DNA from 4 places in the Actinosynnema sp. NPDC023587 genome. Region 1 is predicted to be linked to each of the others. Evidence: riboswitches for the same ligand, from Rfam matches in the RefSeq annotation. Region 1 holds a riboswitch; each other region holds the start of a gene.
The links. A riboswitch is a leader RNA that binds a small molecule or an ion and turns the genes downstream of it on or off. The one in region 1 is predicted to bind cobalamin.
Positions count from the first base shown of each region.

Region 2: another riboswitch for cobalamin. It lies ahead of AB0G01_RS14020 (putative cobaltochelatase); the one in region 1 lies ahead of metE (5-methyltetrahydropteroyltriglutamate--homocysteine S-methyltransferase).
Region 3: another riboswitch for cobalamin. It lies ahead of AB0G01_RS31540 (CbtB-domain containing protein); the one in region 1 lies ahead of metE (5-methyltetrahydropteroyltriglutamate--homocysteine S-methyltransferase).
Region 4: another riboswitch for cobalamin. It lies ahead of cobN (cobaltochelatase subunit CobN); the one in region 1 lies ahead of metE (5-methyltetrahydropteroyltriglutamate--homocysteine S-methyltransferase).

Region 1 covers NZ_JBFABG010000013.1:86,894-92,324, forward strand. The annotation lists gene AB0G01_RS28165 (metal-dependent transcriptional regulator) at 1-298, shown strand, start outside; gene metE (5-methyltetrahydropteroyltriglutamate--homocysteine S-methyltransferase) at 375-2,609, opposite strand; cobalamin riboswitch at 2,728-2,938, opposite strand; cobalamin riboswitch at 3,295-3,513, shown strand; gene AB0G01_RS28175 (ribonucleoside-diphosphate reductase subunit alpha) at 3,630-5,431, shown strand, end outside.
Region 2 covers NZ_JBFABG010000004.1:363,582-369,012, reverse strand. The annotation lists gene AB0G01_RS14040 (serine protease) at 1-48, shown strand, start outside; gene AB0G01_RS14035 (GNAT family N-acetyltransferase) at 69-527, shown strand; gene AB0G01_RS14030 (8-amino-7-oxononanoate synthase) at 481-1,668, opposite strand; gene AB0G01_RS14025 (cytochrome P450) at 1,711-2,868, shown strand; cobalamin riboswitch at 3,122-3,248, shown strand; gene AB0G01_RS14020 (putative cobaltochelatase) at 3,286-5,304, shown strand; gene cobO (cob(I)yrinic acid a,c-diamide adenosyltransferase) at 5,314-5,431, shown strand, end outside.
Region 3 covers NZ_JBFABG010000018.1:67,201-72,631, reverse strand. The annotation lists gene AB0G01_RS31560 (FAD-dependent monooxygenase) at 1-631, shown strand, start outside; gene AB0G01_RS31555 (N-acetyltransferase) at 740-1,177, opposite strand; gene AB0G01_RS31550 (GNAT family N-acetyltransferase) at 1,290-2,471, shown strand; gene AB0G01_RS31545 ((2Fe-2S)-binding protein) at 2,563-3,240, shown strand; cobalamin riboswitch at 3,529-3,719, shown strand; gene AB0G01_RS31540 (CbtB-domain containing protein) at 3,750-3,935, shown strand; gene AB0G01_RS31535 (CbtA family protein) at 3,935-4,693, shown strand; gene AB0G01_RS31530 (HAD family phosphatase) at 4,903-5,431, opposite strand, start outside.
Region 4 covers NZ_JBFABG010000007.1:250,113-255,543, forward strand. The annotation lists gene cobN (cobaltochelatase subunit CobN) at 1-2,062, opposite strand, end outside; cobalamin riboswitch at 2,096-2,230, opposite strand; gene AB0G01_RS20860 (hypothetical protein) at 2,239-3,246, shown strand; gene AB0G01_RS20865 (precorrin-8X methylmutase) at 3,243-3,863, shown strand; gene AB0G01_RS20870 (precorrin-2 C(20)-methyltransferase) at 3,860-5,401, shown strand; gene AB0G01_RS20875 (cobalt-precorrin-6A reductase) at 5,389-5,431, opposite strand, start outside.

The DNA of each region.
Region 1 (5,431 bases):
GGTGCGCGACCCCCACGGCGACCCGATCCCGGCGGCGGACGGGACCGTCCACCGCCCCGACGCGGTGGCGCTGCCCGACGCGCCGGCCGGGGCCCTCGTGCGGGTGGCGCGCATCTCGGACTCCGACGCGGGGTTGCTGAAGTACTTCGCCGACCACGGCATCGTGCTGGACGCGGACCTGCGCCTGCTGGAACCCGCGCCGTACTCGGAGGACGTCGCGGTGCTCGCGGTCGAGCACGGGATTCGCGCCGAGCTCGGTCGGACGGCGGCCGGCGCGGTGTGGGTCTCCCTGCGCTGACCGTCGTCGCACGCGCTCCGGTGCGCCGGTCGGGGCGGGTGCCCGCGCACTGCTCCGGACACCCGCCCCGATCAGGTCACGCCGACGTCTCCCGGACCCGGCGGGTGGCCTCGACCAGGTTGCGCAACGCGGGCTCGACCTCGGCGTAGCCGCGCGTCTTCAGCCCGCAGTCCGGGTTGATCCACAACCGCCCGCCCGGCACGACCCGCGCCGCGGCGGCGACCAGCTCGGCCACCTCGTCCACGCCGGGCACGCGCGGCGAGTGGATGTCGTACACGCCCGGCCCGACGCCCCGGCCGAACCCGGCCGACCGCAGGTCGTCCAGGACCTCCATCCCCGACCGGGCGGCCTCGATGGTGGTCACGTCCGCGCCCAGGCCGTCGATCGCGTCGATGACCTCGCCGAACTCCGAGTAGCACAGGTGGGTGTGCACCTGGGTCCCCGCCGCCGCGCCCGAGGTGGCCAACCGGAACGACCCGACCGACCACTCCAGGTACGCCGCGTGGTCGGCCCGCCGCAGCGGCAGGAGCTCGCGCAGCGCGGGTTCGTCGACCTGGACGACCCGGATGCCCGCCGCCTCCAGGTCGGCGATCTCGTCGCGCAGCGCGAGCGCCACCTGGTCGGCGGTCTCGCCCAGCGGCTGGTCGTCGCGCACGAACGACCACGCCAGGATCGTCACCGGGCCGGTCAGCATGCCCTTCACCGGCCGCGTGGTCAGCGACTGCGCGTAGGAGCTCCACGGCACCGTGATCGGCGCGGGCCGCGACACGTCACCGTGCAGGACCGGCGGGCGCACGCACCGGGAACCGTAGGACTGCACCCAGCCCAGGTCGGTGACCGCGAACCCGTCGAGGTGCTCGGCGAAGTACTGCACCATGTCGTTGCGCTCGGGCTCGCCGTGCACCAGCACGTCCAGACCGATGTCCTCCTGCAACGCGATCACCCGCGCGATCTCCTCGCGCATCCGCTCCTCGTACTCGTCGCGGGACAGCTCCCCCGACCGCAGCCCGGCGCGGGCGGTGCGGATCTCGGTCGTCTGCGGGAACGAACCGATGGTCGTGGTGGGCAGCGCGGGCAGGTCGAGGTGCGCGTCCTGCGCGGCGGCGCGTTCGGCGTACGGCGCGCGGTCGCGGTCCTCCGGCCCCAGCGCGGCCAGCCGCGCCCGCACGGTCTCGTCCCGGCGGGGAGCGGCGACCGGCTCGTCGGCCACGTCCGCCCACCCGCCGTCCACGCCGTCCCGCAGCGCCTGGCCGAGCAGCACGACTTCGCGCACCTTCTGCCGCGCGAACGCCAGCCGCCCGCGCACCTCCGGTTCCAGCGCCGTCTCGGCGGCCAGGTCGTAGGGCACGTGCAGCAGCGTCGAGGAGGTCGAGAGCACGACCTCGGCGGCCGAGCCGAGCAGCGACGCGGCGGTGGCCAGCGCGGCCCGCAGGTCGGTGCGCCACACGTTGCGGCCGTCGACCACACCGGCCACGAGGGTCTTGGCGCGCAGCGCGGGCACGCTCGCGACGCCGGCCGCCGTGCCCGCGACGAGGTCCACGCCGATGGCCTCGACGGCGGTGCCCGCCAGCACCTCCAGCGCCGGGCCGAGCGCGCCGTAGTAGCCGGTGACCAGCAGCTTCGGCCGGGAGTGCAGCGCGGCCAGGCGGGTGTAGGCCCGGCCGAGCGCGGCCAGTTCGGCCGGCGGGCGGTCGGCGGCGAACGCGGGTTCGTCCAGTTGCACCCACGCGACGCCCTCGGCGGACAGGGCCACCAGCAGCTCGACGTAGACGTCGACCAGGTCGTCCAGCCGGGCCAGCGGGTCCGCGCCCTTGGCCAGCAGCAGGAACGTCACCGGTCCCAGCACCACGGGCCGGGTGGTGATCCCCAGCTCGCGGGCCTCCCGGTACTCGGCCAGCGGCTTGTCGCCGGCCAGCCGGAACTCGGTGTCGGGGTCGATCTCGGGCACCAGGTAGTGGTAGTTGGTGTCGAACCACTTGGTCAGCTCCAGCGGCGGCAGCTCGTCGGTGCCGCGCGCCGCCGCGAAGTAGCTGTCCAGCTCCGACTCGCGCCGGTAGCGCCGTGGCACCGCACCGACCAGGAAGGCCGTGTCCAGCACGTGGTCGTAGAACGAGAAGGTGTTGGACGGTACCGAGTCCAGCCCGGCGTCGCGCAGTTCCGCCCAGGTGGCCGCGCGCAGTTCGGCCGCGACGGCCGAGAGGGCCGCGTGGTCGATGCGCCCGGCCCAGTACCGCTCGACGGCCCGCTTGAGCTCCCGTCGGGGACCGATCCGGGGGTAGCCCAGGACGGTGGTGCCGATTCCACTGGTCACTAGCTCTCTCCTCGCGAGCGTGCGTGAACGCCGGAGCTTCCCGGGGCGCGCTTCGCGGGCGGCGCGAGGCCGCGTCCGCCGCGACCCGCCCGAGAGGTCACCGGACACCGCGCACCCGGTGGGCGCGCGGGCGGGTGGCAGGTCTTCGGACTCGCGGGCGCACACCTCACGCCTACCGGCCGTCGCTTCCCACGCTCACGCGCAGTGCTTGGTTGACGGCTTTCGTTCCCGCTCACCGCTGCGGGGCAGTCCCGGACTCCCACCGGGTTCCCTCTTGCCTCGCCCCGACCGACGATCGACCAGGGCGAACCACCAGCACCCGCGAGCGTAGCGCAGCGCGGGGACCTCTCCCGAGGAACGGGAACCGCCGCCGCGATCGCCTTCGGGTGCCGGTGCGGGATGTCACCGAGTCGTCCGGGAGCCCGGCCCGGTCCCCCCGCTGCCTCCGAGGTCGGCGATGCGGCCGTTTCCCGCCGGCCGGCACCGGTTTCCGGCGAGCCGCGTTCCGCCTTCTCCACAACTCCCTGCCGCGCAACCGTTTCGCGGTCGACGACGGCGCGGCCCACCGACCGCGGCGTGGCGCGGGTGAGGTGCCGACCTGGGCCCGGAGACGCGTGTCACGCGATGCACATCGCCCCGCGACACGCCCATGTGGGGCCCGGTTGCGAACGGATCTACAACATGTAGTGTCTCGCCCGTCGAAGGTTCCGACGCCCTCCCCGAGGGCCGAGGAGGCAAGAGGGAACCCGGTGCGAATCCGGGACTGCCCCGCAGCGGTGAGCGGAAACAACCGCCGTCAGACAGCACTGGGAGCGCGTGCTCCCGGGAAGCGACGGCCAGTAGGTCCGGCTGGACAGCCGGGTGTCCGCGAGTCCGAAGACCTGCCGTCGATGCGCGCGCCGGCCGGCGCGCGCGTGTCCGGGGCCTCGTGGGCGGGCCGACACGGATGGTCGCGCCGTTGCGCGCGCTCTGTGCGGTCGCCGCGTGCTCCGGGCCGTTGAGGCTCGCGAGGAGAGGGCTTTGTCGACCACAACCACGGGCACCGGTGTCGCGCAGGTTCGAGTGATCCGCCGCGACGGCACCGTCTCGGCCTTCGACCCCACCAAGATCCAGGTGGCCATGACCAAGGCGTTCCTGGCGGTGGAGGGTGACGTCGCGGCGGCGGCGTCCCACCTGCACCCGCTCGTGGCGGAGTTGACCGCCCAGGTGGAGAGCGCCCTGCTCAAGCACGCCCGCCCGGAAACCACCCTGCACATCGAGCAGATCCAGGACCAGGTCGAACTGGTGCTGATGCGCGGCGGCCACCACAAGGTCGCGCGCGCCTACGTGCTGTACCGCGACGAGCACGCCAAGGCCCGGCAGGTCGTACCCGCGCCGGTGCAGTTCCGGGTCAAGGGCGCGGACGGCGACCTCGTCCCGGTGGACTGGGCGCGGATCGCGGTCGTGGTCGGCGAGGCGTGCGCCGGCCTGGCCGACGTGTCGGCGGACCCGGTGCTCTCCGAGGTCCGGCGCGCGCTCTACGACGGCATCTCGGTGGACGAACTGGCCGTCGCGCTGGTGATGTCGGCGCGCACGCTGGTGGAGACCGAGCCGAACTACTCCTTCGTCGCCGCCCGCCTGCTGCTCGACCAGTTGCGCCGCGAGGTGCTGACCAGGGTCGCGGGCCGCCCGGTCGAGGCGACCGGCGAGCAGATGTCCTACCTGGACTACTTCCCGGACTACGTCCGGCTGGGCATCGAGCTGGACCGGCTGGACCCCGCGCTGGAGTCGTTCGACGTGGCGCGCATCGCGGCGGCGATCCGCCCGGAGCGCGACGCGAAGTTCGACTTCCTGGGCATGCAGACGTTGTACGACCGCTACTTCCTGCACGACCACGGCGTCCGGTACGAGCTGCCCCAGGCGTTCTTCATGCGGGTCGCGATGGGCCTGGCGCTGCGCGAGGACGACCGCGAGGCGCGGGCGATCGAGTTCTACGAGCTGCTCTCCACGTTCGACTTCATGTGCTCCACCCCGACGCTGTTCAACTCGGGCACCACCCGGGCCCAGCTCTCGTCGTGCTTCCTGACCACGGTCGACGACGACCTGGCGAGCATCTTCCAGGGCTACCAGAACAACGCGCTGCTGGCGAAGTTCTCCGGCGGGCTGGGCAACGACTGGACCCCGGTGCGCGGCATGGGCGCGCACATCAAGGGCACCAACGGCCAGTCGCAGGGCGTCGTGCCGTTCCTCAAGATCGCCAACGACACGGCGGTCGCGGTGAACCAGGGCGGCAAGCGCAAGGGCGCGGCCTGCGCGTACCTGGAGACCTGGCACGTCGACGTCGAGGAGTTCCTCGACCTGCGCAAGAACACCGGCGACGACCGGCGGCGCACGCACGACATGAACACCGCGAACTGGGTGCCCGACGAGTTCCTGCGCCGGGTCGAGGCGGACGCCGAGTGGACCCTGTTCTCCCCGGACGAGACGCCGGACCTGCACGACTCCTACGGCCTGGACTTCGCCACCCGCTACCGCGCCTACGAGGAGGCGGCCGACCGGGGCGAGATCCGCGTGTTCAAGCGCGTCCGCGCGACGGACCTGTGGCGGCGGATGCTGACCATGCTGTTCGAGACCGGCCACCCGTGGATCACCTTCAAGGACCCGTGCAACCTGCGCTCCCCGCAGCAGCACACCGGTGTCGTGCACTCGTCCAACCTGTGCACCGAGATCACCCTGAACACCAGCGCCGACGAGGTCGCGGTGTGCAACCTCGGCTCGGTCAACCTGGCCAACCACGTGACGGCCCAGGGCCTGGACGCCGAGCGGCTGCACCGCACCGTCCA
Region 2 (5,431 bases), on a different contig from region 1:
GAGCCGGGCGTCTACACGAGGGTGAGCCACTACCTCGGGCAACTCTGAGACTGTGGTACCAACGCGGTGTGCGCTCGCATCCCCATCCGGCCACACTGCGCCGCAAGTGGTCAGCGGATCTGACCTCCGCGCAGCTCTACGCCCTGCTCAAACTGCGCGGCGAGGTCTTCGTGGTCGAGCAGTCCTGCCCCTACCCGGACCTGGACGGCCGCGACCTGGAATCTGATACCAGGCACTTCTGGCTGGAGTCGGACGGCTCACCGCAGCCGCAGGCCTACCTGCGGCTGCTGGAGGAACCCGACGGCACGTTCCGGATCGGCCGGGTCTGCACGGCGCGGGCCGCGCGCGGGCGCGGCTACAGCCGGCGGCTGGTGGAGGCCGCGCTGGTCGAGGTCGGCCGGCGGGTGTGCGTGCTGGACGCGCAGACCTACGTGGCCGACTTCTACGCCTCGTTCGGGTTCATGCCCGAGGGTGCGGAGTTCATCGAGGACGGGATACCGCACCTGCGGATGCGCCGGTCTCGCTGATCACCCGCACGGCCCGCGCCACGTCGTCCTCGGTCAGGTCGGCCCGCGCGGTCAGCCGCAGCCGGGAGACCTGGTCGGGGACCGACGGCGGCCGGAAGCAGCCGACCCGCACGCCCTGCGCCCGGCACGCCTCGGCCCAGTCCAGCGCCGCCTCGGCCGAGGGTGCCCGCACCGAGATCACCGCCGCGCTCGGGTTGCTGACCGGCAGGCCCCTGTCCCGCAGGCGGGCGGCCAGGTCCTGCGCCACGGCCAGGGCGCGCGCCGGGCGGTCCGGCTCCTCGCGCAGCACCTTCAGCGCGGCCAGCGCCGCCGCCACGCTGCCCGGTGCGAGCGCGGTGTCGAAGATGAACGGCCGCGCGGTGTCCACCAGGTGCCTGATCACCCGGCCGGGGCCGAGCACCGCGCCGCCCTGCGCGCCCAGCGACTTGGACAGCGTCACGGTCGTCACCACGTCCGCGGCCTTCGCCAGGCCGGCGGCGTGCACCGCACCCCGGCCACCCTCGCCGAGTACGCCCAGGCCGTGCGCGTCGTCCACGACCAGCCCCGAGCCGTGCTCCCGGCAGGCCGCGACCAGCTCGACCAGCGGGGCCAGGTCGCCGTCCACCGAGAACACCGAGTCGGTGACCACCAGCGCCCGCCGCTTGCCCCGGGTGGACAGCGCGTGCCCGACCTGCGGCACGTCGCAGTGCCCGGCCACCACCACGTCCGCCTTGGACAGCCGGGTGCCGTCGATCAGCGACGCGTGGATGTGCTGGTCGGCCACGATCGCGGTGCCCGGACCGGACAGGGCGGTGAGCGCGGCCAGGTTCGCCAGGTAGCCGGAGGAGAACACCAGCGCCGACTGCGCACCGCAGAAGTTCGCGAGCTCGTACTCCAGCTCGGTGTGCAGCTCGGTCGAACCGGTGACCAGCCGGGAGCCCGTGGCACCCGCGCCCCAGCGCAGCGAGGCCGCCGCCGCCGCGCCCATCACCCGCTTGTCGCGGGCCATTCCGAGGTAGTCGTTGGACGCCAGGTCCAGGTCCGTCGACTCGGCCGGGCGGGGGCGCACCCGGCGGGCCAGCCCGGCTTTCGCGCGGGCTTCCGCGCGGGTGTCGATCCAGTCGAACACCGACTCGGGTCCGGTCGCCGCCTCTGTGCTCACACTCACGCCGGGAGTGTCGCACCCGGCCGTTAACGTCCCGGCGTGGACCTCTTCCAGCTCGGTTCCGAAGACCTGCGCTCGCTGCGCGTGAACGCACCGGTGCACCGGGACGAGGCCACCGGCCTGTGGCTGGTCAGCCGGTACCACGACGTGCGCGCGGTGCTGGCCGACCCGCGTCGGTTCCACCCGGACAACGCGCTCACCGCGGTCACCGCCATCCCGCGCCCGGTGCTGCGGGTGCTGGCCCGCGCGGGTTTCTCCCTGCCGCCGACGCTGGCCAACAACGGCACCGACTCCCACGCCGGGCTGCGCCGGCTCGTCGCCCGGTTCCTCACGCCCGCCCGGGTGGCGGCGCTGCGACCGCGGATCGCCGAGCTGGCGCGCGAGCGGCTCGCCGGCCTGACCGGTCCGGTCGCCGACCTGCACCCCGCGCTGGCCCGCGACCTGCCCGCCATCGTGCTGATGGAGGTGCTGGGCGTCGAGGACGTCGACGTCCCGCTGCTCAAGCGGTGGGGCGCGGCGTCGCTGGAGCTGTTCTGGGGCAACCCGTCCCCCGAGCGCCAGCACGAGCTGGCGACGCCGACCGCCGAGTTCCACCGCTGGCTGACCCGCCGGCTGCGGGCCGCGCGCGGCGACGACGACCTGTTCGGCGCGCTGCGCGACGTGCCGGTCCGGGAGGCGGCCGGGCTCTGCTACTTCCTGTTCATCGCCGGCCAGGAGACGACCACCCAGTTGCTGTGCGCGGTGTTCGACGCGGTGCTGCGGCAGGGCGACCTGTGGTCGCGGCTGGGCGAGCCGGGCCTGGCCGGGCGGGTGGTGGAGGAGGTGTTGCGCCGCGACCCGCCGGTCAGCACCTGGCGGCGGGTGGCGGCCGAGCCGGTGGTGCTCTCCGGCGTGGCCGTGCCGGCGGGCGCGCCGCTGCTGCTGATGCTGGCGGGCACCGGGTCCGACCCGGAGGTGTTCGCGGACCCGGACCGGCTGTGCCCGGTGCGGCCGAACGCGCGCAAGCACCTGGCGTTCGGCTTCGGCCGGCACTTCTGCCTCGGCGCGGGGCTGGCCCGGCTGGAGGCGGAAGTGGTGGTGCGGGAGGCGTTCGAGCGCTTCCCGGATCTGCGCCTGGCCTCCGCCGAGCCGCCGCCGATGCTCGGGCTGCTGTCCTTCCGCGCACCGCTCGCCGTCCGGGTCGCGCTGAACGGATAGCGCTGGACCGGGCCGTGATCCGGTCGTGCGCGGGTCGTCGACCCCGAGAGCCTGGTCACTGCCGCCCGCCCGACCCGCCACCCTCGCCCACCACCGCTCCGGAAGGTGACCGCGCAGGTCAGGCTGCCGGTGGCGGTGCGGCGAGGGGCCCACCACCGGGTCCGCCGGAGGTGTTGCCGGTGCCGTGGGTCCGTTCGGGTGTGACGGCGCTCGCCAGGGCGGTGCCCGCCGGGGGCTTGGAGCCGGTCGACCGAAGTGCGACGATGCCGGGGCTGTAGGGGGTGCGTGAGGAAGCCGGTGGGAATCCGGCGCGGTCCCGCCACTGTGACCGGGTACGTGCAACCGGGAGTCAGGAACTCGGCCCCCGATCTCCGAGACCGGACCCGGGCGTGGACACCCGAGGAAGGACACCGCCGCATGGGCGCGCGTTTCCCCTTTTCCGCCGTCGTCGGCCACGACGACCTCCGCACGGCGTTGGTGCTCAACGCCGTGCACCCCGGTATCGGCGGGGTGCTGGTCCGAGGCGAGAAGGGGACCGCGAAGTCGACCGTGGTCCGCGCCCTGGCCGCGCTGCTGCCGACCCTGGAGGTCGTCGCGGGCTGCCGCTTCGGCTGCGACCCGTCGGTGGACGCCGACTGCCCGGACGGCCCGCACGACGGCGGCCCGGCGCAGCGCCGCCCCGCGCGCCTGGTGGAGCTGCCGGTCGGCGCGACCGAGGACCGGCTGATCGGGTCGCTGGACCTGGAGCGCGCGCTGACCGAGGGCGTGCGGGCCTACCAGCCCGGCCTGCTGGCCGCCGCGCACCGCGGCGTGCTCTACGTGGACGAGGTCAACCTGCTGCACGACCACCTGGTCGACCTGCTGCTGGACGCCGCCGCGATGGGCCGCGCGCACGTCGAGCGCGAAGGCGTCTCCGTCTCGCACGCCGCCTCGTTCCTCCTCGTGGGCACCATGAACCCCGAGGAAGGCGAGTTGCGGCCCCAGTTGCTGGACCGCTTCGGCCTCACGGTGGCCGTCCGGGCGGCCCGGGACGTGGGCACCCGCACCGAGGTGATCCGCCGCCGGCTCGCCTACGAGGCCGACCCGGCCGCGTTCGCCGCCAGGTGGGCCGACGAGGACACCGCGCTGGCCGCCCGGATCGTCGAGGCCCGCGACCGGCTGGCCTCGGTCGTGCTGCCGGACGCCGAGGTGCGCCGGATCGCCGGCATCTGCGCCGCGTTCGACGTCGACGGGATGCGCGCGGACCTGGTGGTCGCCCGCACGGCCGTCGCGCACGCCGCGTGGCGCGGAGCGGCCGAGGTCGCCGAGCGGGACGTCGAGGCCGCCGTCCGGCTGGCGCTGCCGCACCGCAAGCGCCGCGACCCGTTCGACGAGCCCGGTCTGGAGGAGGAGCAGCTCGAAGACGCCCTGCGGCAGGGTGCCGAGCACGCCGGCCCCGACAATCCCGACGACGGCCCTGACGACCCCGACAGCCCTGGCGACGACCCCGGTGACGGCCCCGGCCCGGACGACGACCCGGACGGGCCGGACGACGGCGGCGGGGTGCCGCCCGACGCCCCGGAGCCCTCCGCGAACGGTTCGTCACCGCAGCGGCCCGGCGGCTCGTCCGGTGAGCGCTCGCACGCCCCCGCGCCGGCGTTCAAGGCCCGGTTGCTCCAGGTGCCCGGCGTCGGCGAAGGCGCGCCCGGCAAGCGCTCCCGGGCCCGCGCGCGCACCGGCCGCGTCGTTCGTTCGTCCACTGTGGACGGTTCAGGGCTGCACCTGGTCGGCACGCTCGGCGCGGCGGCCCCGTTCCAGGCCGCGCGCGGGCGCAGCGGTCCCGGCCTGGTGCTGCGCGGCACCGACCTGCGGCGGTCGGTCCGGGAGGGCAAGGAGAGCAACCTGGTCCTGTTCGTGGTCGACGCCTCCGGCTCGATGGCCGCGCGGCAGCGCATGGCCGTGGTCAGCGGTGCGGTGATCTCCCTGCTGCGCGACGCCTACCAGCGCCGGGACAAGGTCGGGGTGATCACGTTCCGGGGCTCCGGCGCGGAAACCGCCCTGCCGCCGACGAACTCCGTGGACGCGGCGGCGGCCCGGCTGCGGCAGTTGCGCACCGGCGGGCGCACCCCGCTCGCCGACGGCCTGCTGCGCGCCCGCCGGGTGCTGGCCTCCGAGCGGGTCCGCGACCCGCGCCGCCGCCCGCTGCTGGTGCTGCTCACCGACGGTCGCGCCACCGCCTCCGGTGCCGGCGGCGACCCGATGCGCGACGCCCTGCGCGCGGCCGGCCTGCTGGCCGCCGACGAGGTGGCCGCCGTGGTCGTGGACTGCGAGTCCGGCCACGTCCGGCTCGGCCTCGCGGGCCGCGTCGCCGAGGCGCTGGAGGCCGTCTGCCTGCGCCTGGAAGAACTGTCCGCCGACCAGGTCGCCGGCGTCGTGCGCGCCGCGCGGGCCGCCTAGGAGACCACCGTGCCCCAAGGTCAGCCGTCCGTCGTCCCGGTCGACGGGCTCACCACGAGACAGCGGCGCAACCGGCCCCTGACCATCCTCCACACCGGGGAGATGAAGGGGAAGTCCACCGCCGCCT
Region 3 (5,431 bases), on a different contig from region 1:
CGATGCCGCCCACGTCCAGTCCGGCGTAGGCGGGCCAGGGCTGAACCTCGGCCTTCAGGACGCCCTGAACCTGGGCTGGAAGCTGGCCGCCGAACTGCACGGCTGGGCACCCCCGGACCTGCTGGACACCTACGAGTCGGAACGCCGCCCGGTCGCCCGACGCGTGATCACCCACAGCCGAGCCCAGTCGGCCCTGCTGTCCGGAGGTCCCGACATCACCGCGCTCCGCGAGGTCCTGACCGAACTCCTCCAGGACGAGACCGCCGTCCGCCGCGTCTCCGACCTGATGTCCGGCGCGGACACGGTCTACGCCATGGACACCGCACCCCACCCGCTCACCGGCCGGTGGATGCCCGACATCCCCCTGCCGGACAACAAGACCTTCGCCCACCTGGCCCGCGACGGCCGCCCGCTACTGCTCGACTTCACCGACGACGCGGCGCTGAGCACCACCGCCATCCCTTGGGCGGACCGGGTGGACGTCCACACCACCTCCACACCGAACCCACCAGCCGACGCGGTTCTGGTCAGACCGGACGGTTACGTGGCCTGGGCGGGCACCACACCGAACGACCTGGCCCACGCCCTGCGCCGGTGGTTCGGCACACCGGCCGCGACAACTCCTCGGTGAACCGCAGCCCCTCGACACCCTTCCCCGACCAGCCGATCGGATGCGCGAGCGAAAGGCCCGGTTCGGGTCGGGTGTCGGTCATCTCGTGGCGGGAGCACTGCGGTCCGGTCAGAGCCCGAAGCGAGGGGTGGCGAACGGCCAGTCGCGGGCGATCCACTCGGGCACGAAGGCATCGAGCGCGCGTTCGAGTTCGGTGCCCGCGTACTCGTCCACCACCCACCACGAGATGAGGGCGTCCTCGGCCGGGTCGATGTACACGCACCCCAGCAACGCGGTCTCGTCGTTGTCGAACAGCGCGTAGTTGAACGACTCGTGCGCCTCGGCTTCCTGGGCGTGGCGGGCGAGGTCGGCGCGGTTCGCTTCGTAGCTCATGGTCGCGGGCGGCCAGTTCCACTGCTCGCCGAAGATCGACCACAGCCGTTCCCGCGAACCCATGACGGCGGGGTAGTCCCGGTCCGCATCGGACTCCTGGATGGGCCTCAGGTGGTGGTCTGCGCCCAGGTCGACGCGGGTGGGGTGGACGAAGTCGGACGGCAGCCAGGACATGGCCGGATTGTGCGTCATCAGAAAGCGCGCCGTAAAGCCGGTGCGGTCTCCGGAAGACGACCTGCGGGAAATCCAGTGGCACGACGAGAGGAGCAGACCCGACACTGCGCGGATGGCCTTGCCGAACGGCTTGACGCTGCGCACCGCCGAACCACGTGATCTGGACCAGATCGCCGCGCTGCTGACCGAGCGCGGCGACCCCGAGGACGCCGTCGACCACCGCTTGGTGGTGTCGGACCCGGACGCCGGGTGGGGGACGTGCGCGGTCGTCGTGGACGGCGATCGGGTCGTGTCCACGATGACGTTGCTGGACGAGGAACTCGTCCTGGACGGGGTGGAGATCCGCGCTGGACAGGTCGAGCTGGTGGCCACCCACCGGGACTACGAGGGGCGCGGGCTGGTCCGGGAGCTGATGGGGTGGGCGCACGAGCGGTCAGCGGCGCGCGGGCAGCGGGTGAACGTGATGATCGGCATCCCGTACTTCTACCGGCGGTTCGGCTACACCTACGCGATCCCGATCGCCCCGACGCGGGACATCGTCGGCACGCCGCCGACGAGTACCGACACGGTGCGCGAGGCGACGTTCGACGACATCCCGGCGATGGCTGCGTTGCAGGATGCCGAGCAACGCCACGCGGACCTGCGGATGCCGCACGGGACCGAACTGTGGCGTTGGCTGGTGGCGCGGGGCGGCAGCACCCAGTGGCTGGTGGAGCGGGACGGCGTGCCGGTGGGCACCGGCCGTTCGACTCCTCCGGAGGAGGGCGTCCAGTTGTGCGAGGTGGCCGCCGTGGACGCCGCCGCCCTGCACGCGCTGATCGCGCACACCGGGGCGAGGTCGGCGAACGAACGGCCGGGGACGGTCGCGGGCGAAGCGCTCGAACCTTTCCTAGGCCCGGTGCCGGAGCAGGCGAAGTCGTACTACGTGCGGGTCGCCGACCCGGTGGCGTTGCTCGACCACCTGCGCCCGGTGTTCGGCAGGCGGTTGGCGGCCTCGTCGTTCGCCGACGAAACGGGCGAGGCCGTCGTGTCGTTCTACCGCTCGCACGTCCGCCTGCCGTTCCACGCCGGCGAGGTGGGCCCGATCGTCCTCGGCGGCGTGATGCAGGCACCGCACGCGGTGGGTGGGGCCGGGGTCGCGCCGGACGTGCTGGAGTCGCTGCTGTTCGCGCCGCACGGCCTGCGCGGGCTGGCCGCGCGGTGCCCGGACGTCTACCCCGGCCCGAACGAGGACCTGATGCACGTCCTGTTCCCGCCGGTCCGGAGCGACCTGCTGACCTTCTACCTCCCGTAGCCGACCGATTCGACGCCCGAGCCGTGCCGGACAGGCCTGACAGTCCGGACAGGCTCGACAGCGGATCGGTGGCGGCGGGCAGACTGGCCACGTGTCCGACTACTCCTCAGTGCTGTCCACCCTGCGTCAGGTTCGCGGTCTCAGCCCGTTCTTCGCCTTGGACGTGGGTCGTCCCGCGCCCGGTGCGGACGAGGGCGGTTGGCGGACCGGCGAGGATCTGCTGGGCGGGGCGGTGCTGCCGGACACCTTGCGGTCCATCGGTGAGCGGTATCGGACCGATGAGGCCCGGGTTTCGGCGTCCTTGTTCTTCCTCGGGTACACCGCTCGGCTGCTCTGCCCGACGGTCGCCGCGCACGCCGTCGACGGGGTCGCGCCGGACATCCGGCCGGGGAACGTGTGGTGGCACTTCGGCCCGGACGGGATGCGGGTGCGGATTGACGAACCCGTGCCGGGCGTGTCGATCTCCGAGTCGTTGGAGCCGGTGGTGGCCGCCATCCGGGAGGTGGTGCCGGTGGCGCGGGGACTGCTGTGGGGCAACGCGGCGTCCTCGATCGCCGGGGCGTTGCGGACGGTGAGTCGCAGTGGCACGGCGTCCGCCGAGCAGTGCGTGGCGTTGGGCGAGCGGCTGTTGGGCGAGCCGCCGTTGCGGGACTCCGGTGATTTCCTCCCGTCCACCGGCGAGGTCGCGTTCCGGCGACGCAGTTGCTGCCTCTACTACCGCCTCGACGGCGGGGGGACGTGCGGCGACTGCCCGTTGCCGCCGCGCTGAGTCCACCTCAACGCATCCACCCGCCTCCACCCGCATCCGGGGCACCGACCAGTCGGGAAGTTCGGACGTGACGTTGACGTCGACGAACCGGAGACGGCGGGGCTGAGCGTGATGAAAAGCCGGAAGCGTGACGAAAAGCGGCCGACAGGGCGTCCGGGTGCGCTTCGGACCACGGAGCCGTCACCTGCGGTGTCGGCCTGATCAATCCAAGAATCAGGACAAAAGCGGCGCTTGATCGTGTGGGGTGCACGTGAGGTGGACAACAACTCGTCTGGTCGGTTGTGCCTGCCCGTGGTGGACATCTACGGTTCCACAGCCGCAGTGGACGGGAAGCCGGTGGGAATCCGGCGCGGTCCTCGCCACTGTGACCGGGGAGCCAACCCGCCGAGAACGTCACTGGTCGCACGGTGCGACTGGGAAGACGCGGGGACGGTAGCGATCCGGGAGTCAGGAGACCGGCTGCGGCGAGAGTTGTCGTTGACCTTCCACGAGGTATGGAGGAGGCCGTCTTGACGAGCCCCGCGCACCCCCTGTCCATCCCCATCCCCAAGTGGGCCTACGCCGTCGCACTCGTCGCCCTGCTGGTCACCTGGCTGGTGCTCCAGGAGAACGGCATCGCACTCGGGCACGCCGCCGAGTCGCTGCACGAGTTCTTCCACGACGGGCGTCACGCGCTCGGCGTCCCGTGCCACTGATGCCGGCCGTGGACACCTACAAGAACGTACTGCTGCGCGGGATCGGCGCGGGTGGCGTCGCCGGTCTGCTCGCGGGTCTGGTCGGCCTCGTCGTGGTCGAGGTGCCGATCCGGGCCGCGCTGGCCGTGGAGGAGGCGCGGGCCGCGACCGAGACCGTCGAACCCGGCGCGCACGACCACGGCGAGATGTTCGGTCGGGGCACGCAGATGCTCGGTGGCGTGCTCGCGGCGGTGATCGTCGGGTTGGCGGTCGGCGCGCTGTTCGCCACCGCCTACGCGGGCTCGCGGCGCTGGTTCGCGGACCGGCCGCCGTTCAGCCGGAGCGTGACGCTCGGGGCGGCGGTGTTCGGGGCGGCGGCGCTGCTGCCGGCCGTCAAGTACCCGGCCAACCCGCCGGCGGTGGGCGACCCGGAGACGGTGGACTACCGGACGGTGCTCTACCTCGGGCTCATCGCGGCCGGTCTGCTGGTGGTGTTCGGGGCGAGCTTGCTGGCATCCCGACTGGCCCACCTGGGCGGGCCGGTCCGGTTCACCGTGGTCGCGCTGGCCGTGGTCGTCGCGTTCGCGGTGATCCTGCTGGTCTTCCCCGGCGCGCCGGACGCGGTGCCGGCGGACGTGCCGAGCAGCGTGCTGTGGGAGTTCCGCCTGGCGTCGCTCGCCGAAACCGCCACCCTCTGGCTGGGTCTCGGCGTCGTGTTCGGCCTTCTGGTCGATCCGTCGGTACGCAGCGGCACCAAGGCGAAAGCCGTCGCCGCCTGATCACGGCTGACAGCACACGGCTGACAGCACTGCGGAAAGCACACAGCAAAACAGCACATGGCGGATGAACGGCACGCCCCTCGCGGTACGCACAACGGGGGACGTGCCGTTTTCGCACGAGTGTGGTGCGAGCTGTCCGAATCAGACTGTCCGAATCAACTGCCCGGATCGAGTTCCCCGATCACACTGCCCCGATCGAGTTGCCCGGGTCAGGCGCGCAGGGCGGCGAGGGCGGTCAGGTCGATCCCGACCAGGGAGTCGCGGAAGATCCTGCGCTCCCCCGCCGGCACCGGCACGTCGCACGGCACGACGAGCACCGTGCACCCCGCCGCCACGGCCGAGGTCACGCCGGTCGGCGAGTCCTCGATCGCGACGCACGCCGCCGCGTCCACCCCCAGCAGGTCGGCGGCCTTGAGGTACGGGTCCGGGAGGGGTTTGTTGCGGCCTCCGACCTCGTCACCGCACACCGTCACGTCGAACAGGTCACGGCCGATGGTGTCCAGCGCGAGTTCGGTCAACCCCCGCTCGGTCGAGGTCACCAACGCCATCGGCACGCCCGACGCCCGCACCGCGCGCAGCGCCTCCCGCGCCCCCGGACGCCAGGGCAGCCCGGCGCGGAACACCTCTTCGGTGCGCCGCAGGATCCACGCCGCGCCGTCCGCCGTCTCCTCCTCGGTCGGCGTCACGCCGACCTCGGCGAACAGGAGCGCCATGGTCGTGGGCATGTTCGACCCGACC
Region 4 (5,431 bases), on a different contig from region 1:
CCTGGCCGGCCCACACCTGCTTGGCCTGGAGGATGGCCAGCACCAGGTTGACCCGGGCGGCCCCGGTCGGTGCCTCGCCGAGGACGTGCAGGCCGTCCCGGATCTGGACGTCCTTCACCTCGCACAGCCAGCCGTCCACGTGCAGGATCAGCTCGTCGAACTCGGCGTCGTGCGGCCGGTCGGCCAACCCGAGGTCGTGGTCCAGCTTCGCGGCCTGGATCAGGGTCCAGATCTGCGCGCGGATCGCGGGCAGCTTGGCCGGGTCCATCGCGGCGATGTTGCCGTGCTCGTCGAGGAGCTGCTCCAGGCGCGCGATGTCGCCGTAGCTGTCCGCGCGGGCCATCGGCGGCACCAGGTGGTCGACCAGGGTCGCGTGCGCGCGGCGCTTGGCCTGCGTGCCCTCGCCCGGGTCGTTGACCAGGAACGGGTAGATCAGCGGCAGGTCGCCCAGCGCGGCGTCCGGCCCGCAGCCGGCGGACATGCCGACCGTCTTGCCGGGCAGCCACTCCAGGTTGCCGTGCTTGCCGACGTGCACCACGGCGTCCGCGCCGAATTCGGCCTCCAGCCAGCGGTACGCGGCCAGGTAGTGGTGGCTCGGCGGCAGGTCCGGGTCGTGGTAGATGGCGATCGGGTTCTCGCCGAACCCGCGCGGCGGCTGGACCATCACCACCACGTTGCCCGACCGCAGGCCGGCCAGCACGATCTCGCCCTCGCGGTCCTTCGAGCGGTCCACGAACAGCTCGCCGGGCGCTTCGCCCCAGTGCCGCTCCATGTCCGCGCGGGTGTCGGCGGGCAGCGTCGCGTACCACTCGCGGTAGCGCCCGGCGGGCAGCCGCACCGGGTTGCCCTGGAGCTGCTCCTCGGTCAGCCAGTCGGCGTCCTGGCCGCCGGCCGCGATGAGCGCGTGGATCAGCGCGTCGCCGTCGAGGTCGGCCACGCCCGGCAGCCCGGTGCCGATGTCGTAGCCGTTGTCCCGCAACGCGGCCAGCAGCCGGACCGTGCTGGCGGGGGTGTCCAGGCCGACCGCGTTGCCGATCCGCGAGTGCTTCGTCGGGTACGCCGAGAGCATGACCACGATCTTGCGCTCGGCCGGCGGGATGTGCCGCAGCCGCCCGTGCCGCACCGCGATCCCGGCGACGCGCAGCGCGCGTTCCGGGTCGGCCACGTACACGGTCAGGCCGTCCTCGTCGATCTCCTTGAAGGAGAAGGGGACGGTGATGATCCGGCCGTCGAACTCGGGGATCGCCACCTGCGTCGCGGTGTCCAGGGGGGACAGCCCGTCGTCGTTGCCGTCCCACGCCGCGCGGCTGCTGGTCAGGCAGAGCCCTTGCAGGACCGGGACGTCCAGCTCCGCCAGCGCGCCCACGTCCCAGGCGTCGTCGTCACCGCCGGCCGACGCGGTGGCGGGCTTCGTGCCGCCCGCCGCCAGCACGGTGACCACCAGCGCGTCGGCCTTGCGCAGCTCGGCCAGCAACGCCGGTTCGGCGGTGCGCAGCGACGCGCAGTACACCGGCAGCGCCCGGCCGCCCTTCTCCTCGACCGCGTCGCACAGGGCGTGCACGAAGGCGGTGTTCCCGGCCACGTGGTGCGCCCGGTAGTACAGGACCGCGACCACCGGCCCGTCGCCCTCGACCGCCGGCCGCTCCAGCACGCCCCAGTTCGGCGCGGCCTCCGGCGGGTCGAAGCCGAACCCGGTCAGCAGGACCGTGTCGGACAGGAACTTGTGCAGCTCGGCGAGGTTCACCGGGCCGCCGTGCGCCAGGTAGGCGTGCGCCTCGGCGCAGACGCCGCCGGGCACCGTGGACAGCTCCATCAGCGGCGCGTCCGGGTTCTGCTCACCGCCCAGCACCACGACCGGGCGGGGACCGGCCAGCAGCCGGTCCAGGCCCTCCTCCCACATCCGCCGACCGCCCAGGATGCGCACCACCACCAGGTCGACGCCCTCCACCAGGGCGGGCAGGTCGTCCGGGGTCAGCCGGGCGGGGTTGCCCAGTCGGAAGTCGGCACCGCTGGAGCGGGCGGACAGCAGGTCCGTGTCGGAGGTCGACAGCAGCAGGATCACGTGCGGGCTCCATCCCTCGGGGGTCCTCGCCCCGGTCGTAGGGGACGGCGGGCGGAGTTCCTGACTCCCGGGCTCGCGCCCGGTCACAGTGGCGGGACCGCGCCGGATTCACACCGGCTTCCTCCTGTTGCTTCGCCGTTCGGAGGTCACCCTAACGGGCGGTTAGCATCCAGCCCATGCCCCAGGACCGCGAGCGCCCCGACGCCTGCCCCGGCGCGGTCGACGTGCACCGGGCCGCCGACGGCGGGCTGGCGCGGGTGCGGCTGCCCGGCGGCACGCTGACCGCCGCCCGGTTCGACGTCCTCCGGCGGGCCGCGCTGGAGCTGGGCGACGGCGGGATCGAGCTCACCTCGCGGGCGAACGTGCAGATCAGGGGCCTGGCCCCGGGTGCGGAGCACGAGCTGGGCGCACGCCTGCGCGCCGCCGGGCTGCTGCCCTCGCCGACCCACGAGCGGATGCGCAACATCATCGCCGCGCCGCTGGAGGACAACCAGGACCTGGTGGACGCGGTGGACGCCGCGCTGTGCCGGGTGCCCGGCCTGGCCGACCTGCCCGGCCGCTTCCTGGTCACGATCGGTGCGGCGGTGAGCGGTCTGGGCGGGGACATCGGCCTGGTGGGTGACGCGCTGTTCCTGGCCGGCCGCGACTCGGGACTGCGCGTGACGGACCCGGTGGCGTCCGTGGTCGCCGCCGCGCGCGAGTTCCAGGCGATCCGGGGCACCGCGTGGCGCTTGTCCGAAGTGGACGGCGGTGTGCGGCGGATCACCGCCGCGCTGGGCGTCCCGGGGCCAGCGGTCGTCGCGCCCGCTGTGATTCCGGTCGCACCCGGCCCGCACGGCGACCGGGTGGTGGCGGGTGTGCCGCTGGGCCGGTTGGACGCCCGGCTGCTGGCCGGCACGCCGGTCCGGGTCACCCCGTGGCGCAGCGTCGTGGTGCCGCCGGGGACGGACACGTCGGGCCTGTTCACCGACCCCGCGTCGCCGTGGCACGGGGTGTCCGCGTGCACCGGCCGGCCGGGCTGCGCGAAATCCCTGACCGACGTGCGGGCGGACGCGAGCCGCTGGATCGGCACCCCGCACCGGGGCTCGGTGCACTGGTCGGGCTGCGCCCGGCGGTGCGGCCGGCCGGCGGGCGACGTGGTGGAGTTCGTCGCGACCGGCGACGGGTACGAGGAGATCAGGTGACCAGCTACATCAGAGACGGCGCGGAGATCTACCGCCGGTCGTTCGCCACCATCCGGGCCGAGGCCGACCTGTCGGGTCTGCCGGCGGACGTCGCGCGGGTCGCGGTGCGGATGATCCACGCGTGCGGCATGGTCGACCTGGTCGACGACATCGGCCACTCCCCCGGCGTGGTCGCCGCCGCGCGGGGTGCGCTGCTGGCCGGCGCGCCGGTGCTGTGCGACGCGCGGATGGTCGCGTCCGGCGTGACCCGGGGCAGGCTGCCCGCCGACAACGAGGTGCTGTGCCTGCTCGGCGACGCACGGGTGCCCGCGCTGGCGCGGGAGATCGGCAACACCCGCAGCGCGGCGGCGCTGGAGCTGTGGGGCGACCGGCTCGACGGCGCGGTGGTCGCCATCGGCAACGCGCCCACCGCCCTGTTCCACCTGCTCGACCTCATCGCCGCGGGCGCTCCCCGGCCCGCCGCCGTGCTGGGCATCCCGGTCGGGTTCATCGGGGCCGCCGAGTCCAAGCAGGCCCTCGCGGAGAGCGGTCTGGAGCACCTGGTCGTGCGCGGTCGGCGCGGTGGCAGCGCGATGACCGCGGCGGCCGTCAACGCGATCGCGAGCGAGGACGAATGACCGGCAGGCTCTACGGCGTCGGGGTCGGTCCCGGCGACCCGGAACTGGTGACCGTGAAGGCCGCCCGGCTGATCGGCGAAGCCGACGTCGTGGTGTTCCACAGCGCCCGGCACGGCCGCAGCGTCGCGCGCCGGATCGCCGAACCGTACCTGCGCGGTGACCAGATCGAGGAGCAGCTCGTCTACCCGGTCACCACCGAGGACTCCGACGACTACCAGGGCGAGATCGACGCGTTCTACGCCGAGTGCGCCGCGCGGCTGGCCGCGCACCTGGACGCCGGGCGGACCGTCGTGGTGCTGGCCGCCGGCGACCCGTTCTTCTACGGGTCCTACATGCACCTGCACAAGCGGCTCGCGGACAGGTACCCGGCCGAGGTGGTCCCCGGCGTCACGTCGGTCAGCGCCGGTTCGGCGGTGATCGGCCGGCCGCTGGTGGAGCGGGACGAGGTGCTGACCGTGCTGCCGGGCACGCTGCCCGTGGACGCGCTGACCGCGCACCTCGCGACGGGCGACCCGGTGGCGGTGGTGAAGCTGGGCCGCACGTTCCCGCGCGTGCGGGAGGCGCTGGAGCGCGCCGGGCGGCTGGACGAGGCGTGGTACGTGGAGCGCGCGACGACCGGCGGCCAGCGCACCGCGCCGCTGGCCGAGGTCGACCCGGACGGCGTGCCGTACTTCTCCCTGGCCCTGCTGCCCAGCAAACCCGCACCCGCCGAAGCCGCACCCGCCGGGCACCCGCCCGCCGAAGCCGCACCCGCCGAGTCCGCTCCCGCCGAGTCCGCTCCCGCCGGGCACCCGTCGACCGGGCGCGGGCAGGTCGTCGTGGTGGGGCTGGGCCCGGCGGGTCCGGAGTGGCTCACGCCCGAGGCGCGGCAGGCGCTGGCCGAGGCCGAGGACCTCGTCGGGTACGTCACCTACCTCGACCGGGTGGCCGACGTCGCGGGGCAGCGCAAGCACGCCTCGGACAACCGGGTCGAGTCCGAGCGCGCCGCGTTCGCGCTGGACCTGGCGAAGCGCGGCCGGAAGGTCGCGGTGGTCTCCTCCGGCGACCCGGGCGTGTTCGCGATGGCCGGCGCGGTGCTGGAGGTGGCCGCCGAGGAGGAGTTCGCGGACGTCCCGGTCCGGGTGCTGCCCGGCGTGACCGCCGCGCACGCCGTGGCGAGCCGGGCCGGCGCGCCGCTGGGCCACGACTACTGCGTGCTCTCGCTGTCCGACCGGCTCAAGCCGTGGGAGGTCATCGCCGAGCGGCTGGAGGCCGCCGCGCGGGCCGACCTGGTGATCGCGATCTACAACCCGGCTTCGCGCAGCCGCCGCCGGCAGGTCGAGGCGGCGCGCGAGCTGCTGCTCCGGCACCGCTCGCCGGACACGCCGGTGGTGATCGGCCGGGACGTCGGCGGGCCCGAGGAGGACGTGCGGGTCGTGCGGCTGGCCGACCTCGACCCGGCGGCGATCGACATGCGGTGCCTGCTGATCATCGGCTCCTCGCAGACCCTGCGCACCGGGCGCGGCGTGGTGTTCACGCCCCGGCGCTACCCGTCCTGAGCGCCGCCGGCACCCGATCCGAGCCACGTC